One region of the Enterobacter sp. KBR-315C3_2022 genome, then DNA from elsewhere that is predicted to be linked to it. Evidence: predicted binding sites of a transcription regulator. Region 1 holds the regulator's gene; each other region holds the start of a gene.
The links. The regulator CRP, encoded in region 1, controls carbon source genes, mostly activating them, when cyclic AMP is high. The targets are predictions, from matches to a motif close to ATGTGANNNNNNTCACAT.

Region 1 (10,141 bases):
TTTCCATGCTGAAGCGCGTGGGAAAGCGGTGATACAAAATGTCGTCGGCCAGCACGCGCAGGCGCGCCGAAACCGTCTGCGCGTTCCAGCGGATCACCGCTTCCGCGTGGCTGCGCTCGACCAGCTTCTGCACCTCCTGCGGATGGTGCAGGCTGACGGAGATGTGCTCCTGCAGGTCCAGCCCCACCTGGAAGATGCGCAGCAGCCGCTTGTACTCGTGGTTTTTATTGGCGGCGAGCATGTGCAGCTGCTGGTAGCACTGGCTGATGAGATCCACCACCTTCTGCTGGCGGGTCAGCAGCGGCGGCAGGGATTTTTCCGGGTCGGTATGCTGCGTGAGCAGGGTGTATTTGGCTTCGCAGTAGTCGGCCAGCTGCACGTAGAGCAGGCTCAGGGATTCGCGCAGCGGCTGTTCCCGCCACAGCCAGAACCAAAACCAGTTGAACACGCCGTACCACAGCGTGCCGAGGGCGTAGATCAGCAGCGGCTCCCACACCGGCATATTGCCCGCAAGGCTCAGGGTGAAGATGGCGGCGATCAGCGAGGCGGGCAGCAGGCGCGCGTGCAGGGAACTGATTTCCGCGGTGACGCCGAGCGTCATCGCCAGCACGGTTAAAATCAGCGGCAGCGGAATATCGCGCGCCAGCAGCAGCTGAACGGCGAGGCTACAGCCAGCAAACAGGCAGCCGCCAATTATAAGTCGTTTGAAAAAGCGCTTGTGCGGCGTGTCCAGCCCGGCAATGTTGCAGCAGGCGGGCACCAGGGAAAACAGCAGCCCCTGCTGGAGATGTCCAAGAATGAGGCCAACGGCCACGGGCAGGCACAACACCAGCGTTTGTCGCAGTGCGTAGTTAACTTCCGGGTGATAGATCAGCCTGCGCCACATGGGGAATAGAGACAAAAACGGCGTGACACCCTGCGGTGGCACGCCGTTTGACCGGAATTAACGGGTTCCGTAAACCACAATGGTTTTACCGTGCGCAGAGATCAGGTTCTGATCTTCCAGCATTTTCAGGATGCGGCCCACCGTTTCGCGGGAGCAACCGACGATCTGACCAATCTCCTGACGGGTAATTTTAATTTGCATGCCGTCAGGGTGGGTCATCGCGTCCGGCTGTTTCGCCAGGTTCAGCAGGGTCTGCGCGATACGGCCGGTAACGTCCAGGAAGGCGAGGTTACCCACTTTCTCCGACGTAACCTGCAGACGGCGCGCCATCTGGGAAGAAAGACGCATCAGGATGTCCGGGTTAACCTGGATCAGCTGACGGAACTTCTTGTAAGAAATTTCAGCCACTTCACATGCTGTCTTTGCACGAACCCAGGCGCTACGTTCCTGGCCTTCTTCAAACAGGCCCAGTTCACCGATGAAATCGCCCTGGTTCAGATAAGAAAGGATCATCTCTTTCCCTTCTTCATCTTTGATCAGCACTGCCACCGAGCCTTTAACGATGTAATACAACGTTTCCGCTTTTTCACCCTGGTGAATCAGCGTGCTCTTCGATGGGTACTTATGAATGTGGCAATGAGACAAGAACCATTCGAGAGTTGGGTCTGTTTGCGGTTTGCCAAGCACCATGCGCTGTTATCCTCTGTTATAAGCTGTCTCCAGAGCCATACGTTGCATCCTGACTCTGGGTTTGCAATCGAATTCTTACCCATACCTGGGAAGTCGGCCGTCTAATGTGTCGCAGCCAGTAAAGTTTGATGTCCTCTGCATACATGTGTAACGTCAATGTATTACTGTAGCATCCCGAGTGTTTTAGCATAGCTTTTGCCGCGTGTCTCCTGGTGTCTCGCTTCAGCATGATGCAGGTCGCCTTCCGTTGCGAGAAATGTAACGCACGCGTAATCTGTCACCAAAAATGCAACGTTGGAGTTAATCATTATGCAAGCGCGTGTGAAATGGGTTGAAGGGTTAACCTTCCTGGGCGAGTCCGCTTCCGGCCACCAGATTTTGATGGACGGCAACTCCGGCGATAAAGCGCCAAGCCCGATGGAGATGGTGCTGATGGCGGCAGGCGGATGCAGCGCGATTGACGTGGTGTCTATCCTGCAGAAAGGCCGTCAGGACGTGACCAACTGCGAGGTTAAGCTGACGTCGGAGCGTCGTGAAGAGGCGCCGCGGCTGTTCACGCACATCAACCTGCACTTTATCGTCACCGGTAAAGAGCTAAAAGATGCGGCGGTATCGCGGGCAGTAGACCTTTCTGCGGAGAAATACTGTTCAGTGGCGCTCATGCTGGAGAAAGCGGTGAATATTACCCATTCGTATGAAGTGATCGCGGCGTGATTTTTTGGCGGGTGGCGCTTCGCTGACCCGCCCTACAAAAGCACGACCGTAGGCTCGGTAAGCGCAGCGCCACCGGGCAACAACTACGCGATCTGCTTCCCTTCCATCAGCCGCTGTACCAGCGGCGTCATGATTAACTCCATCGCCAGCCCCATTTTCCCGCCCGGCACCACCAACGTATTCATGTGGGAAATGAAAGAGCCCTGCAGCATCGCCAGCAGCCACGGATAATCAATCCCTTCCAGATTGCGGAAATGAATCACCACAAAGCTTTCGTCCAGCGAGGGGATGCTTTTCGCCGCGAACGGGTTGGAGGTGTCCACCGTCGGCACGCGCTGGAAGTTGATGTGGGTGCGCGAGAACTGCGGCGTCAGGTAGTTAATGTAATCTTCCATGGAGCGCACCACGGAGTCCATCACCGCCTCGCGCGAATGCCCGCGCTCGCTGATGTCGCGGGTGAGCTTCTGGATCCACTCCAGGTTGACGATAGGCACCACGCCGACCAGCAGGTCAACGTGGCGCGCCACGTCGTGCTGCGGGGTGACCACGCCGCCGTGCAGCCCTTCGTAAAACAGCACGTCGGTTGGCTCCGGCAGCGGCTGCCAGGGGGTGAAGGTGCCCGGAACCTGGTTCCAGGGCACGGCTTCGTCATAGGTGTGCAGGTACTTGCGCGACTGCCCTCTGCCGGTCTGGCCGTATTCGATAAAGGTCTGCTCCAGCAGGCCGAAGTCGTTCGCGTCCGGGCCGAAATAGCTGATGTGCTTGCCCATGTCGCGCGCCTTGCGGATCGCCATGTCCATTTCGGGGCGCGTGTAGCGGTGAAAGCTGTCGCCCTCAACCTCTGCCGCCCGCAGGTTTAGCTGGGCGAAGATCTTGCGAAAGGCGAGGCTGGTGGTGGTGGTGCCCGCACCACTCGAACCCGTTACGGCAATAACCGGATGTCTGGCAGACATAGCAACTCCCTGACTGGAAAGGTGTAAAGATCAGCCGTGAAACGCGTTGCGGGGCATGATATTGACCGTTTCATGCAGTTCTGACCACACCAGCACCACGTCGCCGCTTTTCAGCTGGCGCTTCACATCGTCGACCTTTTGTTCAAGCGAACGCTCCTGTTCACCATAATCGGTGCCTTCGCGTAATACAAAGCTTTCAATCAGATTATCGAGCGTTTCGGGAGACAGATCCTGCCAGGGAATAATCATTTAGCACCTTCCAGATAAGTCGTGAGCCAGTCGGGGATGCGCGTCTCCAGCCACATTTTCGGACGGCGCAGCGTGCCGCCGACGAAGCCGACGTGCCCGCCGTACTCGGTGAGCTGGTACTGCACGTTCGCCGGTAAATGCTCGGGAGCCGGAATCGAGTGATGATCCATGAACGGATCGTCCTTCGCGTGGACGATCAGCGTCGGTTTAGTGATCTGGTTCAGCAGCGGCATCGCGCTGCACTGGCGGTAGTAGTCAATCGCGTCGGCGAAGCCGTGGATCTTCGAGGTAATCAGATCGTCGAACTCGCGCAGGCGTTTTACCCGCTTGAGCTGCTGCAGGCTGACGGGCAGCGTATCCGGATAGGCCTTGAGCTTGCGCGCGGCGTTGGCCTTCAGCAGGTTGAGCAGGTAGCGCTGGTAGACCCGGGAAAAGCCTTTTTCCATATGGTAGCTGCACTGCTCGAGCATAAACGGCGCGGAGACGATGACGGCGGCATCCAGCGGAACCGCGTCTTTTTCTTTCGCCAGCAGGCAGGCCAGCATGTTTCCGCCGAGCGAGTAGCCGACCGCCGCCGTCGGCACGCTGCCGAAGCTGTTCCGCAGCCACGTTAAAAACCACGTGCCGTCTTCGGTTTCACCCGAATGGTAGATGCGCTTCTGGCGGTTCGGCTCGCCGCTGCATCCGCGGAAGTGCATCACCACGCCGAGCCAGCCGCGCGCCTTCGCCGCCTGGATTAAGCCGTGCGCGTACGGACTGTGCAGGCTGCCCTCCAGACCGTGAAACACCACCAGCCGCGGCTTGTGGCGGGCCTGCTCGGGATCTTCGCTCCAGGCGAGGTCCACGAAGTCGCCGTCCGGCAAATCCAGGCGCTGCCAGTGCGGCGTGAACTGAAGCCTGCGGCGGATCAGACGCGGCAGCATGGTTTGCAGGTGCGGGTTTGCCGCGCCGCGCATGGGCACGAACTCGGCGCTCTCTTCGCCTGCGATCTCGAAGTCGGACGGGATTATTTGGGTCATAACGGCGATGTTAATTGTTGTCAGTTATTTACGATACCTTCCGAATTGTACCCCGATTAGCCTGGTTTTCCGCAACATGAACTGATCCCGATCACAAATCTTTACCGTGATTATTACTCTCAGGCTAATGAATCCGCTCTACGCTTAATTGATGCCTTTCTCACCAGCGCGCACACTTTACTCAACGTTAAGCAAATCAGAATGATGTGCTGAATCAGGAGGTTAATAATGTTATCTGGGCAAACACCTACCCGGCAGTGGAACACTCGACGCACCGAGAAAGCGCGTCGTCTGGCCTCCGTGCCGGTGCAGGGCAAGGTACTGCCAACGGGCGATCTGGTCGCCATGCTGGAAAAACTGATCGCACCGGGCGACAAGGTTGTGCTGGAAGGCAACAACCAGAAGCAGGCGGATTTCCTTTCCCGCTCGCTTGCTGAAGTGAACCCGCAAATCGTCCACGACCTGCATATGATCATGCCAAGCGTGGGCCGCAGCGAGCATCTGGATATCTTCGAGAAGGGCATCGCCCGCAAGCTGGACTTCTCCTTCTCCGGCACGCAGAGCCTGCGTATCTCGCAGCTTCTGGAAGATGGCCAGCTCGAAATCGGCGCGATCCACACCTACATCGAACTTTACTCCCGCCTGTACGTCGACCTCTCGCCGAACGTGGCGCTGATTGCCGGCTTTAAGGCCGACCGCAAAGGTAACCTCTACACCGGCGCGAGCACCGAAGATACGCCAGCGCTGGTGGAAGCCGCCGCGTTCCACGACGGGATCGTCATCGCACAGGTGAACGAGCTGGTGGACGACGAGTGCGACCTGCCGCGCGTCGACATTCCGGGCTCGTGGATTGACTACGTGGTGGTGGCCGACAAGCCGTTCTTCATCGAACCGCTGTTTACCCGCGACCCGCGCCTGATCAAGCAGGAACATATCCTGATGGCGATGATGGCGATTAAGGGCATCTACGCGGAGCACCAGGTGCAGTCCCTGAACCACGGGATTGGCTTTAACACCGCGGCGATTGAGCTGCTGCTGCCGACCTACGGTGAACAGCTCGGCCTGAAGGGCAAAATCTGTAAGCACTGGACCCTGAACCCGCACCCAACGCTAATCCCGGCGATTGAAAGCGGCTGGGTCGAAAGCGTGCACTGCTTCGGCGGCGAGCTGGGGATGGAAGAGTACATCCGCGCCCGTCCTGACGTCTTCTTTACCGGTGCCGACGGCTCCATGCGCTCCAACCGCGCCTTCTGCCAGCTGGCAGGCCAGTACGCGGTGGATATGTTCATTGGTTCAACGCTCCAGGTGGACGGCTACGCCAACTCCTCAACCGTGACCCGCGGCCGTCTTTCCGGCTTCGGCGGCGCGCCAAACATGGGCCACGATCCGCACGGTCGTCGCCACGCCACACCGGCCTGGCTGAACATGATCACCGAGCCCGATCCGATGCAGCGCGGTAAAAAGCTGGTCGTGCAGATGGTCGAAACCTTCCAGGCGGGCGTGAAGCCAACCTTCGTGGAAAAACTCGATGCGGTGGACGTGGCAAAAGCTTCCGGCATGCCGCTGGCACCGGTCATGATCTACGGCGATGACGTCACCCACGTGCTGACGGAAGAGGGGATTGCCTACCTCTACCGCGCCAAAGACATGGAAGAGCGCCGCGCCATGGTAGCTGCCGTGGCCGGCATCACCGATATCGGCCTCGGCGTTGACGCCAAACGCGTGGCGGAACTGCGCCAGAGCGGCAAGGTGGTCTACCCGGAAGATATGGGCATTCGCCGCACCGACGCCACCCGCTCGCTGCTGGCGGCGGGCAGCGTGTCTGACCTCGTTGAGTGGTCCGGCGGCCTGTACAACCCACCTGCGAAATTCCGGAGCTGGTAATGAAACTTCTGCCCCAGATCCAGGTTGAAGGCGGTGCCGAATGGCTGGCGCGAACCGCCACGCAGTGTCTGATTGACGAAGCGCGACTGAGCCCGAAACCCGGTCTGGTGGACAGCCGGGGGAGCGGCGCGCACCACGATTTATCGCTCGCGCTGATGGAGCGCTCCGCGCACAGCCTGACCCCTACGTTTCAGGCGCTGGCGCAGCAGAGCTGGCAGCGTCCGGCGGATATTGCCCTCAGGCAAACCGTGGGCCGCCTTGGCCGCGAAGGTGAACGGCAGATGATGGCCGCCACCGAGGGGGTCAACACCCACCGCGGCGCAATTTGGGCGCTGGGGCTGCTGGTGAGTGCGGTCGCCATGCTGGGCGGGGACGCGTCTGCACGGGCCGTCGCGAACGCCGCCGCCCGGCTGGCAACCCTGCCGGACGACGCAGCGCCGAAAGTGTTCAGCAAAGGGCTGCGCGCCACGCACCGCTACCGCGTGCCGGGCGCGAGAGAAGAGGCTCAGCAGGCGTTTCCTCACGTGATGCAGCGCGCGCTGCCGCAGCTTCGCCTCAGCCGCCTGAACGGCAGCAGCGAAGCGCAGGCCCGTCTCGACGCGCTGATGGCGATCATGACCACGCTCACCGACACCTGCGTGCTGTCGCGCGCCGGAATGGAGGGGCTGGACGCCATGCAGGACGGCGCCCGTGCCGTGCTGAACGCCGGAGGATGTGCCACGCCCGCGGGCCAGCTGGCGCTGGCGAAGTTAGATCGCCAGATGCTGGCGCTCAACGCCTCGCCGGGCGGCGCTGCCGACCTGCTCGCCGCCACGCTGTTTCTCGACCGCGTCGAAACGCCTAATTCAAAGCATTAAGAGGATGTTATGGAAAAAATCACATTGACCGTGCCAGCCAGCCGCGCGTTACGCGGCAGGGCGCTGGCAGGGGTAGTCGGCTCCGGGGATATGGAGGTGCTTTTCGCCGCCGAACCGGGCCAGACCTTAACCATCGATATCACCACCTCCGTCGACAACAGCCGCGGCCGTTGGGAAGCGCTGTTTAACCGTCTGCAGACCGTCAGCAGCCTGCCCGCAGGCACGCTGACCATCCACGACTTCGGCGCGACGCCGGGCGTGGCGCGCATTCGCATTGAACAGGTTTTTGAGGGGGTAAATCATGCGTGATGACAGCAGCTTTATCGAACTAAAAGCGCGCCAGCGCGCGCAGGCGCTGCTGGACGACGGCAGCTACCGCGAGCTGCTGGATCCGTTCGAAGGCATTATCTCTCCGTGGCTGGGGCCGCAGGGCATTGTGCCGCAGGCCGATGACGGCATGGTCGTCGCGAAAGGCACCATCAACGGCCAGCCTGCGGTGGTTGTCGCGATTGAAGGCGCGTTCCAGGGCGGCAGCATGGGCGAAGTGTCCGGGGCCAAAATGGCGGCGGCGCTGGAGCTGGCGGCAGAAGATAACCGCAACGGCATCCCGACTCAGGCGGTGCTGTGCCTCGAAACCGGCGGCGTGCGCCTGCAGGAGGCCAACCTTGGCCTGGCGGCGATTGCCGACATCCACGCGGCGATCGTTGACCTGCGTCGCTACACCCCGGTGGTCGGCATTGTTGCCGGGACCGTGGGCTGCTTCGGCGGGATGTCCATCGCGGCGGCGCTGTGCAGCTACCTGATTGTGACCCGCGAAGCGCGTCTCGGCCTGAACGGCCCGCAGGTTATCGAGCAGGAAGCGGGGATTGAAGAGTACGACTCCCGCGACCGTCCGTTTATCTGGAGCATGACCGGCGGCGAAGTGCGCTTTGAGAGCGGCCTGGTGGATGCGCTGGTGGGCGACGGCGTCAACGCGGTGAAAGCGGCGATGAACGACGCGATTGCCAAAGGCGTACCCGCGAAGCACCGTACCGATAACTACGACGATTACCTGAATCGCCTGACGAATTTCGACACCCGCAAACAGGCCGATGCCGAACAGATTAAAGCGCTTTTTGCCCGGGAGGTGAAATGATGAGTAACTCAATAAGCCGTGGCGAACTCTGGCTGGAAACCCTCGCCCCGAACGCCAAACGTATCGAAGGGCTTTGCCCGTCCGTGCAGGCGGCAGACGGCGAGCTGAACGGTGAAGCGGTGCGTTTTGTTGCCGTGGTGCCGGACGCCAACAACCACTTCCCGCGCGCTGCGCAGGGCGAAGTGGGCCTGCTTGAAGGCTGGACGCTGGCGAAGGTGGTGAGTGAAACCGTCGCCGCGGATGCGAACAGCGCCGTGAAGCGCCCGATCGTGGCGGTGATTGACGTGCCAAGCCAGGCCTATGGCCGTCGCGAAGAGGCGTTTGGCATTCACCAGGCGCTGGCGGGTGCGGCTGCCGCATATGCCAACGCGCGTCTGGCCGGGCATCCGGTGATTGGGCTTATCGTCGGCAAGGCGATGTCCGGCGCGTTTCTGGCGCACGGCTACCAGGCCAACCGCCTGATCGCCTTCAACGATAAGGGCGTGCTGATCCACGCGATGGGCAAAGAGTCCGCGGCGCGCATTACCCTGCGCACCGTAGAGGCGCTGGAAAAACTGGCCGCGACGATCCCGCCGATGGCCTATGACATCAGCAACTACGCCACGCTGGGCCTGCTCTCTAACCTGCTGGACATCAGCAATCCGGATGCACCTTCTGATAACGATCTGACGCAGGTGAAAACCACGCTGCAACAGGCCATCAACGACGCGCGTCAGGACACCACGCTGAAAAACCGCCTGGGTGCCGACAACCGCCGCAGCTCTGCCCTCGTACGCGAACGCATGCGGGCAAGCTGGTAAGTAAAAAGAGACCTGCCAGATGCATAACCCCGTGGGCGCGCCCGCTGCGCCCGCGCGGGAACCTGCATCCTGAAAATAATAATCATCGCGCCAGTGCTTAAACTTTTTTACTACAGGTGAATTATGACTTACGTAATTGTTCATGCTCTTGCACCGATTTTCGTCATCATGCTGCTGGGATTCTGGGCCGGTAAGGCAAAGATGGTCGATAACAAAAATGTTTCCCTGCTTAATATCTTCGTGATGGATTTCGCCCTGCCCGCCGCGTTGTTCAGCGCGACCGTGCAAACGCCGTGGACCGGCATCGTCGCTCAGTCGCCGCTGATCCTGGTGCTAACCCTGGCGATGTGGATCACCTATGCGGCCATCTACTTCCTCGCCACGAAAGTCTTTAAAAAATCCCCGCAGGATGCGGCCGTGCTGACGCTGACCGTCGCCCTGCCGAACTACGCGGCGCTCGGCCTGCCGATTCTGGGCAGCGTGCTGGGGGAGAGCTCGTCTACCTCACTCTCCGTGGCCGTTTCCATCGCCTGCGGCTCCGTGCTAATGACGCCGTTCTGCCTGCTGATTCTGGAGCGTGAAAAAGCGCGCGCCGAAGGCGGCAACTCCGGCTCCACGCTCTCCATGCTGCCGGTGCTGATGTGGCGCTCGATTAAAAAACCGATCGTTATGGGTCCACTGCTGGGGGTGATCCTCTCCGCTATCGGCATCAAAATGCCGGAGCTGGTACTGGCGGCGATTAAACCGCTGGGACTGTCCGCCACCGCTGCGGCGCTGTTCCTGACCGGGGTGATCCTCTCCGCGCGTAAACTTCAGATCAACACCATGGTGATCACCTCTACCATCGCCAAGCTGCTGATCCAGCCAGCGATTGCCTGGGGTATTGTGCTCATCTTCGGCCTGCACGGCTCCGTGGCGATCACCGCCATCCTGATGATTGCGCTCTCCGCGGGC
Region 2 (10,141 bases), on a different contig from region 1:
TGCGCTCCATGGCGGCCAAAATCTCGCCTCAGCTGGGCGATATCTGGCTGGCGACGCAGCCGACCGGCAAGATCGACGCGCTGGGGCTGGATATCCCGCTGCAGGCGACGGAAAAAACCCGCTTTCTCGCCTCGTGGCAAAATTTGGCGTGGAAACAGTGGAAGCTCCTGCCCGGCGCCGAGCATTTTAGCGGCAAGCTCGAAGGAAGCGTTGAAAACGGCAGGCTGACGGCCGAAATGACCGACGCCAAAATGCCGTACGAAACGGTATTCCGCGCGCCGCTTGAAATCGAAAAAGGCCGCGCGGAGCTGAACTGGCTGAAAAACGATAAAGGTTTCCAGCTGGACGGCCGCCATCTTGATGTGAAGGCCAAAGCGGTACATGCGCGCGGGGATTTCCGCTACTTGCAGCCTGAGGGTGAAGCGCCGTGGCTGGGCATTCTGGCCGGCATCAGCACTGACGACGGCTCCCAGGCCTGGCGCTATTTCCCGGAAAACCTGATGGGCAAAGCGCTGGTGGATTACCTGAGCGGCGCGATCCAGGGCGGCCAGGCGGACAACGCCACGCTGGTGTACGGCGGCAACCCGCACCTGTTCCCCTACAAGCATAACGAAGGCCAGTTCCAGGTGCTGGTGCCGCTGCGCAACGCCACGTTCGCCTTCCAGCCCGACTGGCCCGCGCTGAAAAACCTCGATATGGAGCTGAACTTCATCAATGACGGCCTGTGGATGAAGACCGACAGCGTTGCGCTGGGCGGAGTCACGGCCAGCGGCCTGACGGCAAATATCCCGGATTACTCCAAAGAAAAGCTGCTGATTGACGCGGATATCAACGGCCCGGGCAACGCCGTAGGCCCGTACTTTGAAGAGACCCCGCTGAAGGACTCGCTGGCCGCCACGCTCGAGCAGCTGCAGCTGGATGGCGATGTGAATGCTCGCTTACATCTCGACATTCCGCTGGACGGCGAAATGACCACCGCCAGAGGCGACGTCCGTCTGAATAACAACAGCCTGTACGTTAAGCCGCTGGACAGCACCCTGAAAAACCTCAGCGGCCAGTTCAGCTTCGTAAACGGCAACCTGAAAAGCGAGCCGCTGAAGGCCACCTGGTTTAACCAGCCGATCGACGTCGATTTCACGACCAACGAGGGCGAAAAGGCCTATCAGGTCGCGGTGAATATGGACGCGAACTGGCAGCCTGCCAAAATGAACGTGCTGCCGAAGCCGATAGAGGCGGCCATTGGCGGCGCGGCCTCGTGGAACGGCAAGGTGGCTATCGAGCTCCCCTATCACGCTGGCGCACGCTATAGCGTCGATATTACGGGCGATCTGAAAAACATCAGCAGCAGGCTGCCCTCGCCGCTGGAGAAAAGCGCCGGGCAGTCCCTGCCGGTGAAGGTGAACGTCGATGGCAACCTGAACGGCTTTGCCGTGACCGGCAGCGCCGGTGCGACGAACCACTTCAACAGCCGCTGGCTGCTCGGCCGCAAGCTGACGCTCGACAGAGCCATCTGGACCACCGACAGCCGCACCACGCCGCCGCTGCCGGATCGGTCGGGCGTCGAGCTGAACCTTCCGCCGCTGGACGGCGCCGAATGGCTGGCGCTCTTCGAGAAGGGCGTCGGGCAGAACGTAGACCAGGCCGCGGCGTTCCCGAAAACCATTACCGTGCGTACGCCAGCCCTGACGCTGGGCGGGCAGAAATGGAACAACCTGAGCCTGGTTTCGCAGCCAACCGCGAACGGCTCGAAAGTGGAGGCCCAGGGGCGGGAGATTAACGGAACGCTCACCCTGCGCGATCGCGCGCCGTGGCAGGCGGCAATCCGCTATCTCTATTACAACCCAACGGCCGCCACGACGACTGCCGCCGCAGCGAGCGCAGCGCCGTCGAACAACGCCCGCATCGACTTCAGCGGCTGGCCCGATCTCCAGCTGCGCTGCGCCGAATGCTGGCTGTGGGGACAGAAATACGGTCGTATCGACGGCGATTTCGCAATCAAGGGCAACACGCTAAGCCTCACCGGCGGGCTGGTCGATACCGGATTTGGCCGCTTGACCGCGCAGGGCGAGTGGGTGAACGCGCCGGGCCAGCAGCGCACCTCGCTGAAGGGCGACATCAAGGGCAACAAGCTGGACGCTGCGGCCAACTTCTTTGGCATCAGCACGCCGCTTCGGGGCTCGTCATTTGACGTCGATTACGATCTTCACTGGCGTGACGCCCCGTGGAAGCCGGACGAAGCCTCGCTCAACGGTATTTTGAAAACCCGCTTTGGCAAAGGTGAAATTGCCGACGTGAGTACCGGGCGCGCCGGGCAGATCCTGCGCCTGCTGAGTTTTGATGCGCTGCTGCGCAAGCTGCGCTTTGACTTCAGCGATACCTTCAGCGAAGGCTTTTACTATGACTCCATCCGCAGCACGGCGTGGATCAAGGACGGCGTTCTGCACACCGACGACACGCTGGTGGATGGCCTGGAAGCGGATATCGCCATGAAAGGCTCGGTGAACCTCGTGCGCCGCGAGCTGGACATGGAGGCCGTGGTCGCGCCGGAAATTTCCGCCAGCGTGGGCGTGGCGGCAGCATTTGTGGTGAACCCGATCGTCGGCGCGGCGGTGTTTGCTGCCAGCAAAGTGCTGGGTCCGCTGTGGAGCAAGGTCTCTATTCTGCGCTACCGGATCACCGGCCCGATCGATAAGCCGCAGATTAATGAAGTCCTGCGCCAGCCGCGCAAAGATGCACAGCAATGATTTGACGTGGGCGGGTAATTGCCTCACTCTCAATAAATATGAATTTTTTACCGCCCAAGCGGCAACGAACGAGTAGCAATACGATGAGTCTGAACCTGGTAAGTGAACATTTGCTCGCAGCGAACGGCCTGAGCCATCAGGACCTGTTCTCCATTCTTGGTCAACTGACCGAACGCCGTCTCGACTACGGCGATCTCTATTTCCAGTCGAGCTATCACGAATCCTGGGTTTTAGAAGACAGCATCATCAAGGACGGCTCGTACAACATCGACCAGGGCGTCGGCGTGCGCGCCGTTAGCGGCGAGAAAACCGGCTTTGCCTATGCGGATCAAATCAGCCTTGCGGCCCTGGAGCAGAGCGCTCAGGCCGCGCGTACCATCGTGCGTGACGCGGGCGATGGCCGGGTGAAAACCCTGGGCGAGATCCAGCACTCGGCGCTGTATACCAGCATCGATCCCCTGCAGAGCATGAGCCGGGAAGAGAAGCTCGACATTCTTCGCCGCGTGGACAAAGTTGCCCGCGCCGCGGACAAACGCGTGCAGGAAGTGTCTGCCAGCCTGAGCGGCGTGTATGAGCTGATTCTGGTTGCCGCGACCGACGGCACGCTGGCCGCAGACGTTCGCCCGCTGGTGCGCCTGTCTATCAGCGTGCAGGTGGATGACAACGGCAAGCGCGAGCGCGGCTCGAGCGGCGGCGGCGGTCGTTTTGGCTATGACTGGTTCCTGGGTGACGTGGACGGCGAAGCGCGCGCGGACGCGTGGGCAAAAGAAGCCGTGCGCATGGCGCTGGTGAATCTTGGTGCGGTTGCGGCGCCTGCGGGGTCATTCCCGGTGGTGCTCGGCGCAGGCTGGCCGGGCGTGCTGCTGCACGAAGCGGTCGGTCACGGTCTGGAAGGCGATTTTAACCGTCGCGGCACCTCCGTATTCAGCGGCCAGATGGGGCAGCTTGTCTCCTCCGAGCTGTGCACCGTGGTGGATGATGGCACGATGCTCGACCGCCGCGGCTCGATTTCTATCGACGATGAAGGGACGCCGGGCCAGTACAACGTGCTGATTGAAAACGGCGTGCTGAAAGGCTACATGCAGGACAAGCTCAACGCGCGCCTGATGGGCGTTGCGCCAACCGGCAACGGTCGCCGTGAATCCTACGCGCACCTGCCGATGCCGCGCATGACCAACACCTATATGCTGCCGGGCCAATCGACGCCGCAGGAGATTATTGAATCCGTGGATTACGGTATCTTCGCGCCAAACTTCGGCGGCGGTCAGGTGGACATCACCTCCGGCAAGTTTGTCTTCTCCACCTCAGAGGCCTATCTGATCGAGAAGGGCAAAGTCACCAAAGCGGTGAAAGGGGCAACCCTGATCGGCTCCGGCATCGAAGCGATGCAGCAGATCTCGATGGTCGGCAACGACCTGAAGCTGGACAACGGCGTGGGCGTCTGCGGTAAAGAAGGGCAGAGCCTGCCGGTTGGCGTCGGCCAGCCGACGCTGAAGGTCGATAACCTGACGGTGGGCGGCACGGCCTGATCGGAACGGTGATGAAAAATGGCGCTACCTTCGGGTAGCGCCATTTTTTTTAGCGTGGATTTCCCAGCGGGATCTCCGGATCCGGCTCGTGGGTGATGCGGTTGCGCAGATCGCGACGAATGATCTCGATCGACCAGAACCAGATCAGATGCCCGACAATCTCCGAAACATGCTCGTACCACGGCAGTTCAAAGAGCGGTGGCGTCAGCCCCATCAGAGGGAAGGAGATCATGTGGACGAAAAGCTGGGCTAACGCACCGGCCAGCAGGCCCTGCCAGAGCTTAATTTTTGGGAAGACTTCTGCCACAACGCAATAGCCAACGGCGAAGACGATAGAGAAAATAATATGCGTCACGCCAACCCAGTTAAATATATGTCCGGCAAAGGTGTAGACGGCCGCGTTAGGATCGACGACGCCCAGCCAGTCGCGAAGGAAAATATACGGCGGATTAAGAAAATTACGCGAGCAGTCGATTTGGCTTGCCGCGCGAATTAATTGCTCGGGGCCGCAGGCGCCGGTAAATAAATCCGCGGGGCTGCGCGGTGGAAGCGGAACCTCTGCGCCCCATTTCACAAACGCAGAGACGATACCGGCGATCAGGCCAATAAACGCGGCGAGCCCGTAGCGCCTGCGCGCCGGGGCGGTTCGTTCAAATAGATTCATCCTGTATTCCTTGTCTAAACAAAATCCTGAAAATATATTTTAGTCATTGTATCGTTAACAAAAATATAACCATCTGATTAACAGACGGTTATACGATAAACACGGCGGCGGCAGGGTGTCAATTCGCCATCTTTGATAGTTACCGGGACGAGCCTGAATAACCGCGTGGGTTATTCAGGATAAATTGATGAAATAGATCGACGCGGATTAGCGATGTCTGCGGTTATTCTTTTCGTCTTCCCCGCATTCCCTGAAACAGCTCGGCGACGTCGACAAAATATTCCGTCAGGTAATTAATGCAGACCTGCACCTTCAGCGGCAGCTTGTCTTTTTCGGTATACAGCGCGTAAACGGGACGCGGATCCGACTGGTAGCGCGGGAACAGGATCTCCAGCTCGCCGCTGTTGATCTCGTTGATCACCCACATCAGCGGCACGTAGGCGATCCCGGCGCCCGCGACCAGCCAGCGGGAGATGGTCATCGGATCGTTCGTGACGAACCGGCCTACCGGCAGAAGCTTCGTCGACAGCCCTTCCGGGGCGATCAGCTCAAACTCGTTATCCGGGCGAACGCTGTACTCCAGCCACGAGTGGTTGCTCAAATCGGCAGGCTTCTCCGGAATGCCGTACTGCGCCAAATAGCTTTTGGACGCGCACACCACCATCGGCATGCTGCCCAGGCGGCGAGAGAAGAGGCTGGAATCCTGCAGGGCGCCCACGCGGATCACCACGTCCAGCCCGTCGGCAATCAGGTCCGGTGCGGGAATGCCCGTTACCAGATTAACGGTGAGCCCGGGATACTCTTTCAGCATGTCGGCGGTCATGGCGGCGAGAACATTTTGTGCCATAGTTGAAGAACAGCCGATGCGCAGGGTGCCGATGGGCGTGTTGTTAAAGGCGTAGAGCTGCTCGTGAACGTCCTGCACCTCGTGAAGCATGCGGCGGCAGCCCTGATAGTAAATCTTTCCGGCTTCCGTCAGCCCGATGCTGCGGGTGCTGCGGTTGAGCAGCTTAACCTGTAGCTCATCTTCCAGCTTCGATACCGTCTGGCTGATGGATGAAACGCTCATCTGCAGCTGCCTGGCGGCGGCGGTAAATGAGCCCTGTTCAACCACTTTGGCGAACACCGACATGCGTTTTAAACGTTCCATTGTTCACTCTGGCTTAAAAGTGATTTAGATCACATATTATAGATAACAGCATAACAGTTACGTTAATATATTATTAATTACATAATCGCTGCGCCACTCTCGCCCGGCTTTTCTTGCTCCTCCGCGGTGGCGCTGGCTTAAAAATTCTGAAGCCTGCACTCTCTCTAATCAAGGTCAACATGAGTCTGTTTCCCGTTATCGTGGTGTTCGGTTTGTCGTTCCCACCGATATTTTTCGAGCTTCTTTTATCACTGGCGATCTTCTGGCTGGTGCGCAAGGTGCTGGTCCCTACCGGGATCTATGATTTCGTCTGGCACCCTGCATTGTTCAATACCGCGCTCTATTGCTGCCTGTTTTACCTGATATCGCGCATGTTTGTTTGAGGTTGATGTGAAAACGCTAACAAGAAAAATCTCCCGCACTGCCATCACCATGGCGCTCGTCATTCTCGCGTTCATCGCGATTTTCCGCGCCTGGGTTTACTACACCGAATCACCGTGGACGCGCGACGCGCGCTTCAGCGCGGACGTGGTGGCGATAGCGCCCGACGTCGCCGGGCTTATCACTGCCGTCAACGTCCACGATAACCAGCTGGTGAAAAAGGATCAGGTGCTGTTCACCATCGACCAGCCTCGCTATCAGAAAGCCCTGGAAGAGGCGAATGCGGACGTGGCGTACTACCAGGCGCTGGCATCGGAAAAACGCCGTGAAGCCGGACGCCGCAACCAGCTGGGCATTCAGGCGATGTCCCGCGAAGAGATCGACCAGTCAAATAACGTGCTGCAAACCGTGCTGCACCAGCTGGCGAAAGCCGAGGCCACGCGCGACCTGGCGAAGCTGGATCTGGAGCGTACCGTGATCCGCGCGCCGTCTGACGGCTGGGTGACCAACCTGAACGTTTACGCCGGCGAGTTCATCACGCGCGGTTCCACCGCGGTGGCGCTGGTGAAGCAAAACTCCTTCTACGTGCTGGCCTATATGGAAGAAACGAAGCTGGAAGGCGTGCGTCGGGGCTATCGCGCGGAAATTACCCCGCTCGGCAGCAACCGCGTTTTTAAGGGCACCGTCGATAGCGTGGCGGCTGGCGTCACTAACTCCAGCAGCAGCAGCGACAGCAAGGGGATGGCAACGGTCGACTCCAACCTGGAATGGGTGCGCCTGGCGCAGCGCGTGCCGGTGCGTATTCACCTCGACGAGCAGCAGGGCAACCTGTGGCCTGCGGGAACAACGGCAACCGTGGTGATTACCGGCGAGAAAGACCGGGATGCCAGCCAGGACTCCTTCTTCCGCAAGCTCGCCCACCGCCTGCGCGAGTTTGGTTAATCGCTATGGGCATTTTTACCATCGCCAGCCAGCACCTGCGCTTTGCCGTTAAGCTGGCGTGCGCCATCGTGCTGGCGCTGTTCGTCGGCTTTCACTTTCAGCTGGAAACGCCCCGCTGGGCGGTGCTGACGGCGGCGATCGTGGCGGCCGGTCCGGCGTTCGCCGCGGGGGGCGAACCCTATTCCGGCGCGATCCGCTACCGCGGGATGCTGCGCATCGTCGGGACCTTTATCGGCTGTATCGCCGCGCTCACCATTATTATTCTGATGATCCGCACGCCGCTGCTGATGCTGATGGTGTGCTGCATCTGGGCGGGCTTCTGTACCTGGATCTCTTCGCTGGTAAAGGTCGAAAACTCCTACGCCTGGGGGCTTTCCGGCTATACCGCGCTGATTATCATCATTACTATTCAGGCCGAACCGCTGCTCGCGCCGCAGTTTGCCCTGGAGCGCTGCAGCGAAATCGTGATTGGTATCGTCTGTGCCATCGTGGCGGATCTGCTTTTCTCACCGCGCTCCATTAAGCAGGAAGTCGATCTCGAACTGGATGCGATGATTGTCGATCAGTACAAGCTGATGCAGCTGTGCATTAAGCACGGCGACACCGAAGAGGTGGATAAGGCCTGGAGCGGCCTGGTGCGACGCACGCAGGCGCTGGAAGGGATGCGCAGCAACCTGAACATGGAGTCCTCCCGCTGGGCGCGCGCCAACCGCCGCCTGAAGGCGATTAACACCGTTGCCTTAACCCTTATTACCCAGGCGTGCGAAACCTACCTGATCCAAAACACGCGGCCTGAAGTGGTCACGGACACCTTTCGCGAGCTCTTTGAAGAGCCGGTCGAGACGGTGCAGGACGTACACAAGCAGCTGAAGCGCATGCGCCGGGTGATTGCCTGGACGGGCGAGCGCGACACGCCCGTCACCATCTACACCTGGGTGGGCGCCGCAACGCGTTACCTGCTGCTTAAGCGCGGCGTGATAGGCAACGCGAAGATCAGCAGCGCGGAAGAAGAGGTCCTGCGGGGCGAAGTGGTGATCAAAGCGGAGTCGGCCGAGCGCCACCACGCGATGGTCAACTTCTGGCGCACCACGCTGGCCTGCATGCTCGGCACGCTGTTCTGGCTCTGGACCGGCTGGACGTCCGGCAGCGGCGCGATGGTGATGATTGCCGTCGTGACCTCGCTGGCGATGCGCCTGCCGAACCCGCGCATGGTCGCCATCGATTTTCTGTATGGGACGATAGCCGCGCTGCCGATCGGGGCCCTCTATTTCCTGGTGATCCTGCCGTCGACCCAGCAGAGCATGCTGCTGCTCTGCATTAGCCTCGCGGTGATGGCGTTCTTTATCGGTATCGAAGTGCAAAAACGCCGCCTGGGATCGCTCGGGGCGCTGGCGAGCACCATCAATATTCTCGTGCTGGATAACCCGATGACGTTTCACTTCAGCCAGTTCCTCGACAGCGCGCTGGGCCAGCTGGTGGGCTGCTTCCTGGCGATGATGGTGATTCTGCTGGTGCGCGATAACTCGCAGGCCCGGACCGGCCGCGTGCTGCTAAACCAGTTCGTTTCCGCTGCCGTCTCGTCCATGACCACCAATACCGCGCGGCGTAAAGAGAACCACCTGCCCGCGCTGTATCAGCAGCTGTTTTTACTGCTCAACAAATTCCCGGGCGATATTGCCAAGTTCCGCCTGGCGCTGACCATGATTATCGCGCACCAGCGCCTGCGCAACGCGCCGGTGCCGATCAATGACGACCTGTCGTCGTACCATCGCCAGCTGCGCCGCACAGCCGACCATGTCCTGTCGGCCTCCAGCGACGACAAGCGGCGCCGCTACTTTAAACAGCTGCTGGAAGAGCTCGATGTTTATCAGGAAAAACTGCGGATATGGGAAGCGCCTAAGCAGGTTACCGAGCCGGTAGATCGGCTGGTGCTGATGCTCCATCGCTATCAAAGTGCCCTTACCGAGAGCTGACATGCCAGGAACCGACGCCAAAAGCGTCGGTTTTTTTATGGCTATACTTATTTGAGCAGGCTCTTACTTCAGGAAGGGAGAACACATGACTACCCAGAATCTTCAGGACGCTATTCTTTTTCAGAATGGATATTTCGTTAACGGCATCTGGAAAACGCTCAATACCACCTTTGACGTGCTGAACCCGGCGACCGGTGAGGTAATCACTCAGGTCGCAAAGGCGGGCAAAGCTGAAACCGAGGAGGCGATTGCCGCCGCAACCAAAGCCTTCCCGGCCTGGCGCGCGAAAACCGCCAAGGAGCGCTCAGCCATACTTTATCGCTGGTACGAGCTGATTATCGAAAACAAAAGCTGGCTCGGGCGGCTTATGACCACCGAGCAGGGCAAACCCCTCAAAGAAGCGGAAGGCGAAGTCGAGTATGCCGCCAGCTTCATTCAGTGGTTTGCAGAGCAGGCCAAGCGCGCAAATGGCGAAATTATCCCGCCGGTCAAGCCCGGCTCCCGCATTCTGGCGACCCGCGAACCCGTGGGCGTGGTGGCGGCCATTACCCCCTGGAACTTCCCGATGGCGATGCTGACCCGCAAGCTGGGGCCCGCGCTGGCCGCAGGCTGTACGGGCGTGATTAAACCGGCAAACAACACTCCGCTCAGCGCCTTTGCGCTGCTCGCCCTGGCGAAGCAGGCTGGCGTTCCGGACGGCGTGCTCAACGCCGTGGCGGGCAACACGTCTGAGATCAGCGACGCGATTATGGCCAGCC
Region 3 (10,141 bases), on a different contig from region 1:
CCGATCGATAGCCAGGCGGAAGCTGTGCTGACCGGCAGGCTCGCGGGCGGAAAGCTGCTGCAGGTGCTGGCGAAGCGCGTCGATACCGCGCCCCTGCGTCGCCACGGTGACGAAAAGCGACGCATCGGCAAAGCCAAATTCACGCAGGGTCAACTGCACCGCGCTGCGCACCTCTTCAATACGGGAATCATCCACGCGATCGGCTTTGGTCAGCGCCACCGTCAGCTGCGGATTTCCGGTCAGCTGGAGTATGGCGAGGTGTTCGCGCGTTTGCGCCATCACGCCGTCATCGCACGCCACCACCAGCAGCGCGTGGTCAATGCCGCCCACGCCTGCCAGCATATTCGCGAGAAACTTTTCGTGGCCCGGCACGTCGATAAAGCCCAGCACGCGGCCATCGGCCTGGGGCCAGTAGGCATAGCCCAGATCGATGGTCATCCCGCGCTTCTTCTCTTCCGGCAGGCGGTCGGCATTCACGCCCGTGAGCGCCTGCAATAGCGTCGTTTTTCCGTGGTCAACGTGACCGGCAGTGGCAATGATCATTTCAACAGCATCTCCAGAAACCGTTTTTCATCTTCAAGACAACGTAAATCCAGCCACATGCGCCCGTCGTAGATGCGGCCAATAACCGGCACGGGCAGCGCTCGCCTGCGGGCCGAGAGCGCCTCAAGCTGGCTACCGCGTCCGTCGCGCGGCGTAAACGTGATCGCCGCGCTGGGCAGCCGATCGACGGGCAACGATCCGCTGCCGATCTGCGACTGGCACGGCTCCACGTGAAGCTCAAAGCTGGGATAATGCGGCGCAACCTGCGGGAGCAGCTGCTCCGCCCGGGCGTGGATAGACGCCGCATCGCGCGCGAGCAAACGCAGCGTCGGCAGGCGCTCAGCCAGCTTCTCCGGGTGCAGATACAGACGCAGCGTAGCTTCCAGCGCGGCGAGCGTCATTTTATCGGCGCGCAGCGCGCGCTTGAGCGGATGCTGCTGCAGCCGGGCAATCAGCTCCCGCGTACCGACGATGATCCCCGCCTGCGGCCCGCCGAGCAGCTTGTCGCCGGAAAAACTCACCAGGCTCACGCCCGCCGCAATCATCTCCTGCGGCATCGGCTCTTTTGGCAGCCCGTACTGGCTTAAGTCCACCAGCGAACCGCTGCCGAGATCGGCTATCACCGGCACGTTTAGCTCGCGCCCGATCGCGGCAAGCTCGGCCTCTTCGACCACTTTGGTGAAGCCTTCAATCTGGTAATTGCTGGTATGCACCTTCATCAGCAGCGCGGTGTTTTCGTTTACCGCCGCGCGATAATCTTTGGCGTGGGTGCGGTTCGTGGTGCCCACCTCGTGCAGGGTGCAGCCCGCCTGGCGCATTACGTCCGGAATGCGAAACGCCCCGCCGATCTCCACCAGCTCCCCGCGCGAGACGACGACCTCTTTACCGCTCGCCGTGGCGGCCAGCATCAGCAGCACGGCGGCCGCATTGTTGTTCACAATGCAGGCATCTTCCGCGCCGGTCAGCTGGCACAGGAGATCCGCCAGCGCGCGATCGCGGTGGCCGCGGCCCGCGCCGTCAAGATCGTACTCCAGCGTAACCGGCGAGCGCATGGCCCGCTCAACCGCCTCAACGGCCTCTTCAGCCTGCTGCGCGCGGCCCAGGTTGGTGTGCAGCACCGTTCCGGTCAGGTTAATGACCGGGCGAAGGGCGCTTTGCGCATTCTCAACCAGCCTGTTTTCAACTTCCTGCCCCCACGCGTCGCACCAGTCGGGGAGCGTATTTTCTGCCTGAATATGCCGCCGGGCTTCGTCCTGAAGCAGGCGCAGCATCTCCACCGTCGCGGTATGACCGAATCGCCCCAGCGCGCTGAGAATATCGGGCTGACGAAGCAGACGGTCGGTAGCAGGAATTTGGCTGTAGAGGGAGTGATGAGTAGTCATGGAAGCGCCCGGCGAGTAAATTTCACCCCCCTCCCGACGGGAGAGGGAGTTAGCATGGGGAGGGATTGTACAACCTCTCGCCGCGAAGTGTTATAACCCGAATCAAGCCTTTGGCGGTTCGGTACGCGCAAAGCTCTCGCGCTGGAATAGCGTTTCGGCCAGCTTCACCAGCAGCGGGCGCTCCACGCACCAGCCCGGTGAGACGCGGCGAAAATTGAGGTAGCCGATGGCGCAGGCGATGGCGATCGTCGCCAGATTCACGTCATCGTTGTTGATTTTTCCTGCCTGAATCCATTGCTCGCACAGGTCCAGGCTGCGGCTGATTTTTTCGCGCTGGCGCAGCAGCTCCGTCTCCGACTGCTGCGCGGCGGGCCTCGCCTGCTCGCGCACGGAGGCAAGCGCGGCGTCCATAATGCCATCGGCGAGCGCCTCAATCTGCCTGATGGCCAACGCCGCTTTGGGTTCAGCGGGCACCATCGCCGGGGCGATGCCCAGCAGCTCGATATACTCCGCAATAATCGGGGAATCAAACCAGTACTCGCCTTCGTCGGTGACCAGCGCAGGGACTTTCCCCAGCGGGTTATACCGCGCAACGCCGCTCTCCGCGCTGTAAGGCTGTTCATTCACAAACTCAAAGTCGATCCCCTTCTCCAGCAGAAGAATCGAAATTTTACGCACGAAAGGACTGGTATAGCTGCCGATAAGTTTCATTGCCTGTTCCTGGATGCCCACAAAGTGGTCAGTATGGATCATGCCGGGAAAAAAGGCAGGTGCGCGGCTCGCATTCCTTCGTTGGCATGGAAGAGTTTGTTAGCCGTCACATCAGGAGAAATCCGCATTAAAATATTTTGTGAAGATCATCACAATACAGAAACAAACAGCACACAATATAGTGTGACTAAAATCACAAAATAGCCCCGATAGCGTCTTTTTTTTGCGCAGCGCTCTCTTTTCATACACCCGTTTTGTGATGACGATCACTTCATTAACAACCAGATACCCTACATTTACGTGATTGAGATCACACAAATTTTGGCTGTCTGGACAGTTGAACAATTCAGTGCCAGATTTCACAGCATCAGAACAGGGCCCGGCTACCTCTGCCGCCGCACGTTAACAATAAACCTCGGGCCGCAGGCCTAAGCGTAAACAAAAGAAGGGGTGTTTTATGTCATCCGATTTCAAGATCAAAGTGCAAAGCTTTGGTCGCTTCCTCAGCAATATGGTGATGCCAAATATCGGCGCGTTTATCGCGTGGGGTATCATCACTGCGTTGTTCATTCCAACAGGATGGTTGCCTAACGAAACGCTGGCGAAACTTGTTGGCCCAATGATTACCTATCTGCTGCCGCTGCTCATCGGTTATACCGGTGGTCGTCTGGTCGGCGGCGACCGCGGCGGCGTGGTCGGTGCAATCACCACCATGGGCGTGATCGTCGGTGCGGATATGCCGATGTTCCTCGGCGCGATGATTGCCGGCCCTCTGGGCGGCTGGGCAATTAAGAAGTTCGACGTCTGGGTGGATGGCAAGATCAAGTCCGGCTTCGAAATGCTGGTGAACAACTTCTCTGCGGGCATCATCGGGATGATCCTCGCGATTCTGGCGTTCCTCGGCATTGGCCCTGCGGTTGAAGTCCTGTCCAAAATTCTGGCGGCGGGCGTTAACTTCATGGTGGCGCACGACATGCTGCCGCTGGCGTCTATCTTTGTTGAACCGGCGAAAATCCTGTTCCTCAACAACGCCATCAACCACGGCATCTTCTCGCCGCTGGGTATTCAGCAGTCTCACGATCTCGGCAAGTCCATCTTCTTCCTGATTGAAGCGAACCCGGGTCCGGGTATGGGCGTACTGCTGGCGTACATGTTCTTCGGTCGCGGCAGCGCGAAGCAGTCTGCGGGCGGCGCGGCGATCATCCACTTCCTGGGCGGTATTCACGAAATTTACTTCCCGTACGTGCTGATGAACCCACGTCTGATCCTGGCCGTTATCCTCGGCGGTATGACCGGCGTGTTCACCCTGAGCGTGCTGGGCGGCGGCCTGGTCTCTCCTGCGTCTCCGGGCTCCATCCTGGCGGTGCTGGCGATGACGCCGAAAGGCGCGTACTTCGCGAACATCGCGGCTATCTGTGCGGCAATGGCGGTTTCCTTCGTTGTGTCTGCCATCCTGCTGAAAACCAGCAAGGTGAAAGAAGACGACGACATTGAAGCGGCAACCCGCCGTATGCACGACATGAAAGCAGAATCCAAAGGCGAGACCCCGCTGGCGGCTGGCGATGTCTCTAACGACCTGAGCCACGTGCGCAAAATCATCGTGGCCTGCGACGCCGGTATGGGCTCCAGCGCAATGGGTGCGGGCGTGCTGCGTAAGAAAGTGCAGGATGCGGGCCTCACCAACATCTCCGTGACCAACAGCGCGATCAACAGCCTGCCGTCGGACGTTGACCTGGTGATCACCCACCGCGATCTGACCGAGCGCGCCATGCGTCAGGTTCCGCAGGCACAGCACATCTCGCTGACTAACTTCCTCGACAGCGGCCTGTACTCCAGCCTGACCGAGCGTCTGGTTGCCGCGCAGCGTCACGAAGACAACGAAGTAAAAGTGCGCGATAGCCTGAAGGACAGCTTTGACGAGAGCAATGCGCACCTCTTCAGGCTCGGCGCGGAAAATATCTTCCTCGGCCGCACCGCGACCAACAAAGAAGACGCGATTCGCTTTGCCGGTGAGCAGCTGGTTGCAGGCGGCTACGTTCAGCCTGAATACGTTGATGCGATGCTGGAACGTGAGAAACTGACGCCAACCTACCTCGGCGAATCCATCGCGGTTCCGCACGGCACGGTTGAAGCGAAAGACCGCGTGCTGAAGACCGGCGTCGTGTTCTGCCAGTATCCGCAGGGCGTTCGCTTCGGTGAAGAAGAAGACGATATTGCCCGCCTGGTGATTGGTATCGCCGCTCGCAACAACGAGCACATCCAGGTGATTACCAGCCTGACCAACGCCCTGGATGACGACACCGTCATCGAGCGCCTGGCCAACACCACCAGCGTGGAAGAAGTGCTCGCACTGCTTAACAAGTAAGTTCTCTACCCTCTCCCCTCAGGGGAGAGGGCTAGGGTGAGGGAAAAGCCTCACCCCAGCCCTCTCGGGTCACAACATTGATGAAGGTTAATTCTATGAAAGCATTACATTTTGGCGCAGGTAACATCGGTCGTGGATTTATCGGCAAGCTGCTGGCAGACGCGGGCATTACGCTGACGTTCGCCGACGTGAACCAGGTGGTGCTCGACGCCCTGAATGCCCGTCATAGCTATCAGGTTCACGTGGTGGGTGAAAACGAGCAGGTTGAAACCGTATCCGGCGTGAACGCCGTCAGCAGCATCGGCGATGACGTGGTCGACCTGATCGCAAGCGTTGATCTGGTCACGACCGCCGTCGGTCCCGTGGTGCTTGAGCGCATCGCCCCGGCCGTGGCAAAAGGCCTGGCAAAGCGTAAAGCGCAGGGCAACGACGCTCCGCTGAACATTATCGCCTGCGAGAACATGGTGCGCGGCACCACGCAGCTGAAGGGCCACGTGATGGCCGCCGTCGCGGACGAAGACAAAGCCTGGGTTGAAGAACACGTCGGCTTCGTGGATTCTGCCGTCGACCGCATCGTGCCGCCTTCTGAATCGGCGACCCACGATCCGCTGGAAGTCACCGTGGAAACCTTCAGCGAATGGATTGTCGACAAAACTCAGTTTAAAGGCGCGCTGCCGACCATTCCTGGAATGGAGCTGACCGATAACCTGATGGCATTTGTCGAACGCAAACTCTTCACCCTGAACACCGGTCATGCTATAACCGCGTACCTCGGAAAATTGGCCGGTCATCAGACCATCCGTGACGCGATTCTCGATGAGAAAATCCGCGCCGTGGTTAAAGGGGCAATGGAAGAGAGCGGCGCGGTGCTGATCAAACGCTACGGTTTTGATGCTGACAAACATGCGGCATACATCCAGAAAATCCTCGGTCGTTTTGAAAATCCGTACCTGAAAGATGACGTTGAGCGCGTTGGCCGTCAGCCGCTGCGCAAGCTGAGCGCGGGCGATCGCCTGATCAAGCCGCTGCTGGGCACCCTGGAGTACGGCCTGCCGCACGCCAACCTGGTGAAAGGCATTGCCGCCGCGATGCACTACCGCAGCGAGCAGGACCCGCAGGCGCAAGAGCTGGCCCAGATGATTGGCGATGACGGTCCACAGGCTGCGCTGGCGCAGGTTTCCGGTCTGGATGCCAACAGTAACGTGGTTGTGGAGGCGGTTAACGCTTATAACGCCACCAAATGATGCAGAATGCGGCGCAGGAGATCCTGCGCCCTAATTACAGATTGTCAGATATGCAGGCAATAATGGAAGAAACCCAGGCCTTTGAAAATCGTGTGCTTGAGCGTCTGAATGCTGGCAAAACCGTACGAAGCTTCCTGATTGCCGCCGTCGAGCTTTTGACCGAGGCGGTAAACATCCTGGTGCTTCAGGTATTTCGCAAAGACGATTACGCCGTAAAATATGCCGTAGAGCCGCTGCTGGACGGAGATGGCCCGCTGGGCGATTTGTCCGTTCGCCTGAAGCTGATCTACGGTCTTGGCGTGCTGAGCAGGCCGGAGTACGAAGACGCCGAGCTGTTGATGGCGCTGCGCGAAGAGTTAAATCATGACGGTAATGAATATGCCTTTACCGATGATGAAATTCTCGGTCCGTTCGGCGAACTGCACTGCGTTTCCGCGCTGCCCCCCGCTCCCCATTTTGACAGCAGCGATCCGGAGCTGTATGCGATGCAGAGGCTGCGTTATCAACAGGTTGTCCGTTCCACGATGGTCCTTTCCCTGACTGAGCTGATTTCACGGATCAGCTTAAAAAAAGCGTTTCAGAAGTAAGCCTGCGCACATTGGTGTATCCTTCCTGTAAATTCCCCCGATTTAGAGTCATTTGTCATGAAAGAAGTCGAAAAGAACGAAATTAAACGCCTGAGCGACCGTCTGGATCTGGTCCGCCACCAGATGGCCGGTCTCTCGCTGGTCGATTCCGCCGAGAAGTACGCCGAGCTGGAAAAAGAGACCGCTACGCTGGAAGCGGAAATCGAGCGCCTGCGCGAGGTGAAAGGCCAGAAGCTCAGCAAAGAAGCGCAAAAGCTGATGAACATGCCGCACCGCCGCGCGATCACCAAAAAAGAGCAGGCCGACATGGGCAAGCTGAAGAAAAGCGTCCGCGGTCTGGTGGTGGTTCACCCGATGACCGAGCTGGGACGTGAAATGGATCTGAAAGAGATGACGGGCTTTTGTAAGACGGCATTCTGATCCTTTTCCCCTCGCCCTCTCCCCAAAGGGGCGAGGGAACTGTACGGTTTTCTCCCTCTCCCCGTGGGAGAGGGCCGGGGTGAGGGCATCAGGCCATACCCAACCCAAAATTGGCCCAACCAATCCCCCATTCATCCCTCCCCTGGTTCACACTTCCATTAATTCCACTCACAAAACCATTGCCCATCCATAACATCTGATTAACCATTCATTGTCATTCACCCTACAATACAATATTGGCAGGACCACTTTTACACAGCGTGTGACGCAGAGATGAGCACAGACTCACCGCCGATCGCGACGTGGGGTCCTCAGGAGACCTGCAATGAGCCTCTGGCAACAAAACTACGATCCGGCCGGAAATATCTGGCTGTCGAGCCTGATCGCATCGCTACCGATCCTGTTCTTCTTCTTTGCGCTGATTAAGCTCAAGCTGAAGGGCTATCTTGCCGCAACCTATACCGTTGCGATCGCGCTGCTGGTGGCGCTGTTTTTCTACAAAATGCCGGTCGACCGCGCGCTGGCATCGGTCGTGTATGGCTTTTTCTACGGCCTGTGGCCGATTGCGTGGATCATCATTGCGGCGGTGTTTGTCTATAAAATCTCGGTGAAAACCGGCCAGTTCGACATCATCCGCTCGTCGATTCTCTCCATCACGCCGGACCAGCGCCTGCAGATGCTGATTGTCGGTTTCTCTTTCGGCGCGTTCCTCGAAGGTGCAGCAGGTTTCGGTGCGCCGGTGGCGATCACCGCCGCGCTGCTGGTCGGGCTGGGCTTTAATCCACTGTACGCCGCCGGGCTGTGCCTGATTGTGAACACCGCGCCGGTGGCGTTTGGCGCGATGGGTATCCCGATTCTGGTGGCCGGACAGGTAACCGGGCTGGACAGCTTCGAGATCGGCCAGATGGTGGGCCGCCAGCTGCCGTTCCTGACCATTATCGTGCTGTTCTGGATCATGGCGATTATGGACGGCTGGCGCGGCGTGAAGGAGACCTGGCCCGCGGTGATGGTCGCCGGCGGCTCGTTCGCCATCGCCCAATACCTCAGCTCCAACTTCCTCGGCCCCGAGCTGCCGGACATTATCTCATCGCTGGTGTCGCTGGTGTGCCTGACGCTGTTCCTGAAGCGCTGGCAGCCGGTGCGCATCTTCCGCTTTGCCGATATGGGCGCGTCCCACGTCGATCAGACCCTTGCCCGCACGGGCTACACGGCCGGGCAAATCGTCCGCGCATGGTCGCCGTTCCTGTTCCTGACCGCCACCGTCACCCTGTGGAGCGTCCCGCCGTTTAAGGCGCTGTTCGCCCCGGGCGGCGCGCTGTACGACATGGTGATCAACGTCTCCGTGCCGTTCCTCGACAAGATGGTCGCGCGCATGCCGCCGGTGGTTCACGACGCCACGCCGTATGCGGCGGTGTTCAAGTTCGACTGGTTCTCCGCCACCGGCACGGCCATCCTGTTTGCGGCGATCCTTTCCGTTGTGTGGCTGCGCATGAAGCCTGCTGCCGCGGTACAGACCTTTGCCAGCACGCTGAAAGAGCTGGCGCTGCCCATCTACTCCATCGGCATGGTGCTGGCGTTCGCGTTTATCTCGAACTACTCCGGCCTGTCGTCGACGCTGGCTTTAGCCCTGGCACATACCGGACACGCATTCACCTTCTTCTCGCCGTTCCTCGGCTGGCTGGGGGTGTTCCTGACGGGCTCGGATACCTCGTCTAACGCGCTGTTCGCCGCGCTGCAGGCCACCGCCGCGCAGCAAATTGGCGTCTCGGACGTCCTGCTGGTTGCGGCTAACACCACCGGCGGCGTGACCGGCAAGATGATCTCTCCGCAGTCCATCGCTATCGCCTGCGCGGCGGTTGGCCTGGTCGGCAAAGAGTCGGATCTGTTCCGCTTTACCGTAAAACACAGCCTGATATTTACCTGCATGGTGGGCGTCATCACCACGCTGCAGGCCTATGTCTTGACCTGGATGATTCCATGATAGTGATGCCCAGGCGCCTGTCCGACGAGATTGCCTCTCGCGTGCGGGCGCTGATTGAAGAACAACAGCTGGAGGCGGGCATGAAATTGCCCGCCGAGCGCCAGCTTGCCGTCCAGCTCGGCGTATCGCGCAATTCCCTGCGCGAAGCGCTCGCCACGCTGGTCAACGAAGGGCTGCTGGTGAGCCGCCGCGGCGGCGGCACCTTTGTGCGCTGGCAGCACGACGACTGGTCCGAGCAAAACATCGTTCAGCCGCTGAAAACGCTGCTGGAGAACGACCCGGACTACAGCTTCGACATCCTTGAAGCCCGCCACGCCATTGAGGCCAGCACCGCCTGGCACGCGGCGATGCGCGCCACCGACGCCGATAAAGAGAAGCTCAAAACCTGCTTCGAGGCCACGCAAAGCAGCGATCCGGACATTGCGTCGCAGGCGGACGTACGCTTCCACCTGGCGATTGCCGAGGCGTCGCACAACATCGTCCTGCTGCAAACCATGCGCGGCTTCTTCGACCTGCTGCAATCCTCCGTGAAGCAGAGCCGCCAGCGCATGTATCTGGTCCCGCCCGTGTTCGCGCGCCTGACCGAACAGCACGAGGCGATTCTTAACGCCATTCTGAGTGGTGACGCCGACGCCGCGCGTAAAGCGATGATGGCGCACCTCGGCTTTGTGCACACCACCATTAAACGATTTGATGAAGACCAGGCACGACAGGCGCGAATTACCCGTCTGCCCGGTGACAGTGATATTTCCAGGGAGAACAACGCATGATTATTTCAGCAGCCAGTGACTATCGCGCCGCGGCGCAGCGCATCTTACCGCCGTTCCTGTTCCACTATATCGACGGCGGAGCCTACGCGGAGCATACCCTGCGCCGCAACGTGGAAGACCTGTCGGACGTGGCCCTGC

Region 2: aaeR (HTH-type transcriptional activator AaeR) is a predicted target of CRP. The motif match lies at 6,105-6,122, and genes of this name have one in related genera.
Region 3: AB8804_RS09965 (PTS mannitol transporter subunit IICBA) is a predicted target of CRP. The motif match lies at 2,891-2,908, and genes of this name have one in related genera.

What each region holds. Positions count from the first base shown of each region.
Region 1 is NZ_JBGKEB010000020.1:47,214-57,354, forward strand. It holds gene AB8804_RS18350 (YccS/YhfK family putative transporter) at 1-886, opposite strand, end outside; gene crp (cAMP-activated global transcriptional regulator CRP) at 944-1,576, opposite strand; gene AB8804_RS18360 (OsmC family protein) at 1,886-2,290, shown strand; gene AB8804_RS18365 (phosphoribulokinase) at 2,374-3,243, opposite strand; gene AB8804_RS18370 (YheU family protein) at 3,274-3,492, opposite strand; gene AB8804_RS18375 (hydrolase) at 3,489-4,511, opposite strand; gene mdcA (malonate decarboxylase subunit alpha) at 4,740-6,395, shown strand; gene AB8804_RS18385 (triphosphoribosyl-dephospho-CoA synthase) at 6,395-7,252, shown strand; gene mdcC (malonate decarboxylase acyl carrier protein) at 7,262-7,561, shown strand; gene AB8804_RS18395 (biotin-independent malonate decarboxylase subunit beta) at 7,554-8,387, shown strand; gene mdcE (biotin-independent malonate decarboxylase subunit gamma) at 8,387-9,187, shown strand; gene AB8804_RS18405 (AEC family transporter) at 9,311-10,141, shown strand, end outside.
Region 2 is NZ_JBGKEB010000028.1:8,557-18,697, reverse strand. It holds gene yhdP (AsmA2 domain-containing protein YhdP) at 1-2,744, shown strand, start outside; gene tldD (metalloprotease TldD) at 2,828-4,273, shown strand; gene AB8804_RS20620 (YagU family protein) at 4,323-4,937, opposite strand; gene aaeR (HTH-type transcriptional activator AaeR) at 5,161-6,087, opposite strand; gene aaeX (p-hydroxybenzoic acid efflux pump operon protein AaeX) at 6,267-6,470, shown strand; gene aaeA (p-hydroxybenzoic acid efflux pump subunit AaeA) at 6,478-7,410, shown strand; gene aaeB (p-hydroxybenzoic acid efflux pump subunit AaeB) at 7,416-9,383, shown strand; gene AB8804_RS20595 (NAD-dependent succinate-semialdehyde dehydrogenase) at 9,469-10,141, shown strand, end outside.
Region 3 is NZ_JBGKEB010000007.1:163,187-173,327, reverse strand. It holds gene selB (selenocysteine-specific translation elongation factor) at 1-543, opposite strand, end outside; gene selA (L-seryl-tRNA(Sec) selenium transferase) at 540-1,925, opposite strand; gene AB8804_RS09970 (glutathione S-transferase) at 2,028-2,636, opposite strand; gene AB8804_RS09965 (PTS mannitol transporter subunit IICBA) at 3,094-5,001, shown strand; gene mtlD (mannitol-1-phosphate 5-dehydrogenase) at 5,097-6,245, shown strand; gene mtlR (mannitol operon repressor MtlR) at 6,242-6,832, shown strand; gene AB8804_RS09950 (YibL family ribosome-associated protein) at 6,890-7,252, shown strand; gene lldP (L-lactate permease) at 7,578-9,233, shown strand; gene lldR (transcriptional regulator LldR) at 9,230-10,003, shown strand; gene lldD (FMN-dependent L-lactate dehydrogenase LldD) at 10,000-10,141, shown strand, end outside.